2 regions of the Pseudomonas sp. FG98 genome follow, and region 1 is predicted to be linked to the other one. Evidence: predicted binding sites of a transcription regulator. Region 1 holds the regulator's gene; the other holds the start of a gene.
The links. The regulator sigma-54, encoded in region 1, starts transcription at its own class of promoters, with help from an activator protein. The targets are predictions, from matches to a motif close to ANTGGCATNNANNTTGCTNT.
Positions count from the first base shown of each region.

Region 2: the regulator sigma-54 is predicted to act here: its motif matches at 2,238-2,257, upstream of ACODSK_RS09030 (circularly permuted type 2 ATP-grasp protein).

Region 1 is NZ_JBMDIJ010000006.1:30,118-34,535, forward strand. Features, by position in the region: gene lptA (lipopolysaccharide transport periplasmic protein LptA) at 1-293, shown strand, start outside; gene lptB (LPS export ABC transporter ATP-binding protein) at 293-1,018, shown strand; gene ACODSK_RS06285 (RNA polymerase factor sigma-54) at 1,194-2,687, shown strand; gene hpf (ribosome hibernation-promoting factor, HPF/YfiA family) at 2,769-3,077, shown strand; gene ptsN (PTS IIA-like nitrogen regulatory protein PtsN) at 3,090-3,554, shown strand; gene rapZ (RNase adapter RapZ) at 3,557-4,411, shown strand.
Region 2 is NZ_JBMDIJ010000009.1:34,762-39,179, forward strand. Features, by position in the region: gene ACODSK_RS09025 (alpha-E domain-containing protein) at 1-792, opposite strand, end outside; gene ACODSK_RS09030 (circularly permuted type 2 ATP-grasp protein) at 796-2,205, opposite strand; gene ACODSK_RS09035 (ribonuclease E inhibitor RraB) at 2,410-2,739, opposite strand; gene ACODSK_RS09040 (hypothetical protein) at 2,917-3,153, opposite strand; gene ACODSK_RS09045 (LTA synthase family protein) at 3,303-4,418, opposite strand, start outside.

The DNA of each region.
Region 1 (4,418 bases):
TCGACACCGCGACCTCCGTCGGCAGCCTGGCCTACTTCGAGCAGCAGCAGGACGCCGCCAAGCCGGACAAGATGCAAGGCTATGCCAAGCAGATCCAGTACCAGGCCGGCAAGGACCTGATCATCCTTACCGACCAGGCCAAGGTAATCAACGCTGGCAACACCACCGAAGGCGAGAAGATCGTCTACAACTCCAAGACCCAGGTCGCCACTGCCGGTCGCGGCGGCAAGGACATCAAGACACCACGCCAGCGTATCGACATGGTGATCCAGCCGAAGAAGAAGGCCGAGTAATGGCAACCCTCAAAGCCCAGCACCTGGCCAAGAGCTACAAGAGCCGACAAGTGGTACGTGATGTCAGCCTGTCGATCGACAGCGGCCAGATCGTCGGCCTGCTCGGCCCCAACGGCGCCGGCAAGACCACTTGCTTCTACATGATCGTCGGCCTGGTCCAGGCCGACCAGGGCCGCGTCCTGATCGACGACCTGGATGTCAGCCATCAACCGATGCATGGCCGCGCTCGCGCCGGCATCGGTTACCTGCCCCAGGAAGCCTCGATCTTCCGCAAGCTGTCGGTGGCCAACAACATCATGGCGATCCTGGAGACGCGCAAGGACCTCGACAGCGATGGCCGGCGCAAGGAGCTGGAAAGCCTGCTGCAGGAATTCCACATCAGCCATATCCGCGACAACCTCGGCATGAGCCTGTCCGGAGGTGAACGCCGCCGGGTGGAAATCGCCCGCGCCCTGGCCACCGCTCCGAAGTTCATCCTGCTCGACGAACCCTTCGCCGGCGTCGACCCGATCTCGGTCGGCGATATCAAGCAGATCATCCATCACCTGAAGGCCAAGGGCATCGGCGTCCTGATCACCGACCACAACGTCCGTGAAACCCTCGATATCTGCGAAACCGCGTACATCGTCAACGACGGCCAGTTGATCGCCGAAGGCGATTCGGAAACCATCCTGGCCAACCAGCTGGTGAAAGAGGTGTACCTCGGCCACGAGTTCCGCCTGTAGATCGAAATACCGGAGTGACCGAGCGCTGGCATTCAGCCATTATTGCGGCTTAATTGTTACAGCGCTCTAGGCAAACGCTACAATTTCAGGCATATATCTTGCTTAAAATTGGCGCCCAGCGCCCGTGTAGTAGATGGCGCATGCGCGCCGGCGAATAAGGTGTAAAGCCCCAGCCATGAAACCATCGCTCGTCCTAAGAATGGGCCAGCAACTGACGATGACCCCGCAGTTGCAACAGGCCATCCGTCTGCTCCAGCTCTCCACGCTGGACCTGCAGCAGGAAATCCAGGAAGCCCTGGAGTCCAATCCGATGCTCGAACGCCAGGAAGACGGCGACGACTTCGACAACAGCGACCCCATGGCCGACAACGCCGAGAGCAAACCCGTCGCGGAATCTCAGGAGAGCAGCTTCGAACAGACCGGGCCCACTGCGGAAAACCTCGAAGAAGGCGAATGGAACGAGCGCATCCCCAACGAACTGCCGGTCGACACGGCCTGGGAAGATATCTACCAGACCAGCGCCAGCAGCCTGCCCAGCAACGATGACGACGAGTGGGACTTCACCACCCGCACCTCCGCGGGCGAGAGCCTGCAGAGCCATCTGCTCTGGCAGCTCAACCTGGCACCGATGTCGGACACCGACCGCCTCATTGCCGTCACCCTGATCGATTGCATCAACAATCAGGGTTACCTCGACGAAACCCTGGAAGAAATCTGCGACTCCTTCGATCCCGAGCTCGATATCGAGCTGGACGAGATCGAAGCCGTCCTGCACCGCATCCAGCAGTTCGAACCCGCCGGCATCGGCGCACGCAACCTGGGCGAGTGCCTGTTGCTGCAACTGCGCCAACTGCCCGCCAACACCCCATGGATGGCTGAAGCACAGCGCCTGGTGAGTGATTACATCGACCTGCTCGGCAGCCGCGACTACAGCCAGCTGATGCGCCGCATGAAGCTCAAGGAAGACGAGCTGCGCCAGGTCATCGAGCTGGTGCAGAGCCTCAACCCGCGCCCCGGGTCGCAGATCGAATCCAGCGAGCCGGAGTATGTGGTACCCGACGTGATCGTGCGCAAGGACAACGATCGCTGGCTGGTGGAACTGAACCAGGAGGCGGTACCGCGCCTGCGGGTCAATCCACAGTACGCCGGTTTCGTTCGCCGCGCCGACACCAGCGCCGACAACACCTTCATGCGCAACCAGTTGCAGGAGGCGCGCTGGTTCATCAAGAGCCTGCAGAGCCGCAACGAGACCCTGATGAAGGTTGCCACGCAGATCGTCGAGCATCAGCGCGGTTTCCTCGACCACGGCGACGAAGCCATGAAGCCGCTGGTGCTGCACGATATCGCCGAGGCGGTGGGCATGCACGAGTCGACCATTTCCCGGGTGACCACGCAGAAATACATGCACACGCCGCGTGGCATCTACGAGCTGAAGTACTTTTTCTCCAGCCACGTCAGCACCTCCGAAGGCGGTGAATGCTCCTCCACCGCCATCCGCGCGATCATCAAGAAACTGGTTGCCGCGGAAAATCAGAAAAAGCCATTGAGTGACAGCAAGATCGCTGGTTTACTGGAGGCACAAGGCATCCAGGTAGCACGTCGCACCGTCGCCAAGTACCGCGAGTCCCTCGGCATTGCACCATCGAGTGAGCGCAAGCGATTGATGTGACATTCCCTGAGATGTGCCATCGCAATTCAGTGGCAGGCGCAACACCTGCCTCTTTATGCACGGCAACAAAGGAGAAGCAGTATGCAAGTCAACATCAGTGGACAACATGTAGAAGTCACTCCTCCGCTTCGTGAATATGTCGAGCTCAAGCTCAAGCGCCTGGAGGGTCATTTCGACAGGATCACCAACGTCCAGGTCATCATGAAGGTCGAGAAACTCCAGCAGAAAGTGGAGGCGACCTTGCAGATTCCCGGTGGTGAAGTGGTCGCCAATGCCGAAGACGCCGACATGTATGCCGCCATCGACTCCTTGACCGACAAGCTCGACCGCCAACTGAAAAAACACAAGGAAAAACAGCAAAGTCTGCTGCAAGGTGCAGCGGCCCGCTGATCCCCCTCATCCATGATCCGACTTGAATCCATCCTGACCCCCGGCCGTTCCCTGGTGAACGTGCCGGGAGGCAGTAAAAAGCGCGTACTTGAACAGATCGCCAACCTGATCGGGAAGGAAGTTCCCGGACTGGAAAACCAGGAAGTGTTCGAAAGCCTGATTGCCCGGGAAAAGCTCGGCTCGACAGGTTTCGGCAATGGCATCGCCATCCCTCACTGCCGCCTCAAGGGCTGCACCAGCCCGGTCAGCGCGCTGTTGCATCTGGATGCCCCCATCGATTTCGACGCCATCGACGGCGCCCCGGTAGACCTGCTGTTCGTCCTGCTGGTCCCGGAAGCCGCCACCGATGCGCATCTTGAACTGCTACGCCAAATTGCCAGCATGCTCGACCGCAAGGATGTTCGCGACAGGCTGCGCGCTGCCGACAGCAGCACCGCCCTGTACCAGGTTGTCCTGGACGCGCAGAACGAGTCCTGAGCATGCGCCTGATCATCGTCAGCGGCCGTTCCGGATCCGGCAAAAGCACCGCCCTCGATGTCCTGGAAGACAATGGCTTCTACTGTATCGACAACCTCCCCGCCGGCCTGCTTCCGCAGCTGGCGGAGAGCGCGCTGATCAACACCGAGCTGCTGCAACCGCGGGTCGCCGTGTCGATCGACGCCCGCAACCTGCCGAGCCACCTCACGCGCTTCCCTGAATTGCTCGAAGAAGCACGGGCCCGGCATATCCAGTGCGATGTGCTCTACCTGGACGCCGACGAAGAAACCCTGCTCAAGCGTTTCTCCGAAACTCGCCGACGTCATCCGCTGACCAACCAGGACCGCTCGCTTGCCGAGGCCATCCGGGTCGAAAGCGAACTGCTCGGCCCTATCGCCGACCTGGCGGACCTGAAGATCGACACCACCAACCTCAACCTTTACCAGTTGCGGGACTCGATCAAGCTGCGCCTGCTCAATCAACCCGAGCCCGGCACGGCCTTCCTGGTCGAGTCGTTCGGCTTCAAGCGCGGCATGCCGGTGGATGCCGACGTGGTGTTCGATGTTCGCTGCCTGCCCAATCCCTACTGGAAACCTGAATTGCGCGAGCATTCCGGCCGGGACCAGCCGGTGATCGACTACCTGGCCGCACAACCGGATGTGGAAGAAATGTTCCAGGACATATCGTCCTACCTGCTGAAATGGTTGCCACGCTTCGCCGCCAGCAACCGCGCTTACGTCACCGTTGCCATTGGCTGCACTGGCGGTCACCATCGCTCGGTCTACCTCACCGAACGGCTCGGCCAGTTGCTGCAACCCATATTGAAGAACGTCCAGGTTCGCCACCGCGACCTCTAGTCCACAG
Region 2 (4,418 bases), on a different contig from region 1:
ACGGCCGTTGCTGCCGTGCAGGCTGGCGAGGATCTGGTCGATTTCTTCGGTACAGGCGCGCAGCGAACGGGGCACATCGGCACGCAGGAGCAGCAGTTCGGCTACATGGCGCGCCGTGGGGGCGTCGCGGTAGATCTCGGTATAGGCCTCGAACGAGGACAGGGCACGGAGCAAGGCGCTCCATTGGTAGTAACCACGGGCGGAACTGTCGCTGACCGCCTCGGCATCCTCGCCGAACATCTCGTAGCGGGCGTCGAGCAGGCGCAGGGTGTTGTCGGCGCGCTCGATGAAGGTGCCGAGGCGGATGAAGCGGAAGGCGTCGTTGCGCATGATGGTGCCGTAGGTGGCACCGCGAAACAGGTGCGAGCGCTCCTTGATCCACTCGCTGAAGCGACTCATGCCATAGCGGCCCAGGCCCTGCTCGGCGATGCCGCGGATCTCCAGCCAGGTGGCGTTGATGTTCTCCCACATGTCGGCGGTGATCTTGCCGCGCACCGCATGGGCACAGGCCCGCGCCGCGCCGAGGCAACTGTAGATGCTCGCCGGGTTTTCCGGGTCGAGGGCGAAGAAGTGCAGCAGGCGCTCGGCATGCAACTCGCCGTGGCGCTCCAGGTAATCATCGAGGGTGCCGGTGATGCGCAGGGCCAGGGTCATTTCATCGAGACCGTCGCCGCGGCCATCCTGTGGCATCAGCGACAGCGAATAGCTGACATCGAGCATGCGCGCGAGGTTTTCCGCGCGCTCAAGGTAGCGCGACATCCAGTACAGATCGGAAGCGGTTCTGCTGAGCATGGTTCAGTCCTCCACCACCCAGGTATCCTTGGTGCCGCCGCCCTGGGACGAGTTCACCACCAGCGAGCCTTCGCGCAATGCCACCCGGGTCAAGCCGCCGGGCACCACACGAGTCTCGCGCCCGGAGAGCACGAATGGCCGCAGATCGATATGCCGCGGCGCGATGCCGTTCTCGACGAAGGTCGGGCAGGTCGACAGCGACAGGGTCGGCTGGGCGATGTAGGCCGCCGGCCGGGCCTTGATGCGCTCGGCGAAGGCGGCGATCTCGGCCTTGGTCGAAGCCGGCCCGACCAGCATGCCGTAGCCGCCGGAACCCTGGGTTTCCTTGACCACCAGCTCCGGCAGATTGGCCAGCACATGGGACAGCTCGGCCGGGTTGCGGCATTGCCAGGTAGGCACGTTCTTCAGGATCGGCTCCTCGTCCAGGTAGAAACGGATCATCTCGGTGACATAGGGGTAGACCGACTTGTCGTCGGCCACGCCGGTACCGATGGCGTTGGCCAGCACCACGTTGCCGCAGCGGTAGGCCGAGAGCAGGCCGGGCACGCCGAGCATGGACTCGGGGTTGAAGGCCAGCGGGTCGAGGTAGGCGTCGTCGATGCGGCGGTAGATCACGTCCACCGGTTTCGGGCCGCCGGTGGTGCGCATGAACACCCGCTCGTCGCGGACGAACAGGTCGGCACCCTCCACCAGTTCCACCCCCATTTCCCGCGCCAGGAAGGCGTGCTCGAAGAACGCGCTGTTGAAACGCCCCGGGGTCAGCACCACGACGCTGGGGTTATCCAGCGGACTGGAGCTCTTCAGGGTTTCCAGAAGCAGATTGGGGTAATGGTCGATGGGCGCGATGCGCTGGGCGGCGAACAGCTCGGGGAACAGCCGCATCATCATCTTGCGGTCTTCGAGCATGTAGCTCACGCCGCTGGGGGTACGCAGGTTGTCTTCGAGCACGTAGTAGCTGCCATCGCCGTCGCGCACCAGGTCGACCCCGGAAACATGCGCGTAGAGATCGCGGTGCAGGCTCAGGCCCTGCATCGCCAGCTGATATTGGTCGTTGGCCAGGATCTGCTCGGCGGGGATGATCCCGGCGCGAATGATGCGCTGCTCGTGATACAGGTCGGCGAGGAACAGGTTGAGGGCCTTCACCCGCTGGATGCAGCCACGTTCCACCACGCGCCATTCGCTGGCCGGAATGGCCCGGGGAATGGTGTCGAAGGGAATCAGGCGCTCGGTGCCCTGATCGTCGCCGTACAGCGTGAAGGTAATGCCCGCGCGGTGAAACAGCAGGTCCGCCTCGCGGCGCCGTTGCGCCAGCAGTTCTGGCGGGGTTTCCCCCAGCCAGCGGGCGAACTCCCGGTAATGCGGACGGAGCTGACCGTCGGCGGCGTACATCTCATCATAGAAACTGCGAATCATGCCGAACTCCTTGTCACCCGTGCCCAGGCACCGTCGCAAAGCCCGTGCCAGCGGCAACAAGCCTTTGTAATCAAGGGGTTGGAAAGATCGGAAAATGATGCCGCACCAGAGTTGTGCAGCCATGACCATCGTCATGGGGCACGCGCTTCATTGCGAAGCGTGGGTGGGCCCGGGGTCGCGTCAGCCACGGCCCCGGGACGGGTTTCAGGTCAACACGCGCTCCTGCTTGACGCCCCAGCCCTGGGCTTCCCCGCCCAGGGGCCTGATCACTGCTTCGAAGTCATGCTCGAACTCACCGATGCCACCATGGGTGGCGTACATGATCTTCTGCAGTTCCAATTGCCAGCCTTCGTCGCTTTCGTGCACCTGGGCACATAACGACTCGCCACGAAACTTGCCTGCAGCCCTGCGCGCCCGCTCCTCGTCCGGGAATACCGCGTAAAACTCGATGGGATGGATCTGGGTGAAGTCGAAGCCGCCTTCTTTCATGCGGCGCAGCACGGTGCTGCTGATGTCTTCGTACAGGTTGCTCATTGAATCGTCCTCCTCAATCACGATGGATAGACTTTCGGCGCCTGCGCACCACCCCATGCACCCGTGTCGGGCGAGGGGTCTCGAGCGGATGTAACGACGGCAAAGGCCGTCAGGGAAAAAACGACGGCCTTGCATGCAGCGTAGCGTCAGGCTGGGCACATCGCCAGCCGTCACGCGTCAGGACTTCTCGGCGATGTCGGTGATTTCCACGCCACTCTGCTCCTTCAGCCACTTGGCGGTCGGGCAGTCGGCGCGGTCCTGGAAGTCGTTGAGGTCGAGTTCATCCATGATCGGGAAGAGGTGGCCCCTGACCCGCCGCGCCGCATCTTCGATGCTCGGGCGGTTTTCCGCAACGAACAGCAGCGAGGTGCGTTCGCCTTTCTGGTCCACGAAGGTGATTTCCCACTCTTTCATCTGGCGTTGTCCTCGAATGAGTAAGTCCAGCCTACCTTCCGTTGACCTTGGCCCGGGGGCATCGTTCCAGTCCCGTGCGCTTTGCCACGGGTAAAAAAAGACCCCGGCAAGCCGGGGTCCGAATCAGTGGCAACGTGCCGTTGTGGCAATCAGTCCGGGACGCCGTGGACAACCCCTGCGGTGTTGTCCAACAGACTCTTGGTCGCGATCTGGATGAAGGATTCGAGCTTCTTCACCATCTGCGCCTTGTCGGCATCCTCGATGCGCTCGGCAGAGAACTGACTGCCCAGCGTGTAGCGGTACATGATCGGCTCGCGCTCCTTCGACTCGATGAGGATGCGATCACCCTGGATGAGGAACACGTTCTGGTCGCTACCCGATGGTTTGACCATGCCGATGCCCTGGTCGCCTTCCGGCAGATTGAGCAGGTCGCGGCCCCAGCATTGGTGACGGGTTTCACCACCGAGGCGGCCCATGATGGTCGGCACGATGTCGATCTGGGTACCGACGATATGGCTGCGCTTGCCGAACTTCTCCTGGATGCCTGGCGCAATCATCAGCATCGGCACGTTGAAGCGTCCCAGGTCCATCTCGGTGACCTGCTGGGAGTTGCCGAAGCCATGGTCGCCGACGATGACGAACAGGGTTTCCTTGAAGTACGGCTCCTTGCGCGCCTTCTCGAAGAACTGGCCGAGGGCCCAATCGGAATAGCGCATTGCGGTCAGGTGCTCGTCGAGGCGACCGAAGCCGGTCACAGGCTCCACCGGCAGGTTTTTCGGCAGCGCGTACGGCGTGTGGTTGGACAGGGTCTGGAGCAGTGCATAGAACGGTTTCTTGCCGTAGTTATGGGCCAGCTCCTGGGCGCCGCGGTCAAACATGTCCTGGTCGGAGACACCCCAGGTCGGGTCGGAGAACACCGGATTGACGAAGTCATTACGGCCAATGAAGGTGGTCATGCCCTGGTTGCCGAAGAAACCGGACTGGTTGTCCCAGGCGAAATCACCGTTGTACACGTAGACGTCGTCGTAGTCGCGGGCGCTGAGCAAGGCCGGCAGGCCAGACAGCTTGTGGCCGCCTTCCGGGGTCTGCATCAGGTATTCGAAGCCCGGCAGGTTGGGGAAGCAGGCCATGGTGGCGAACATGCCCTGGTGGGTATGGGTGCCGTTGGAGAAGAAGCGGTCGAACAGCAGGCCTTCCTCGGCCAGCTTGTCGAAGTACGGGGTGATGTTGCCCTTGGCGCCCAACGCACCTACCGAGTGACCGGC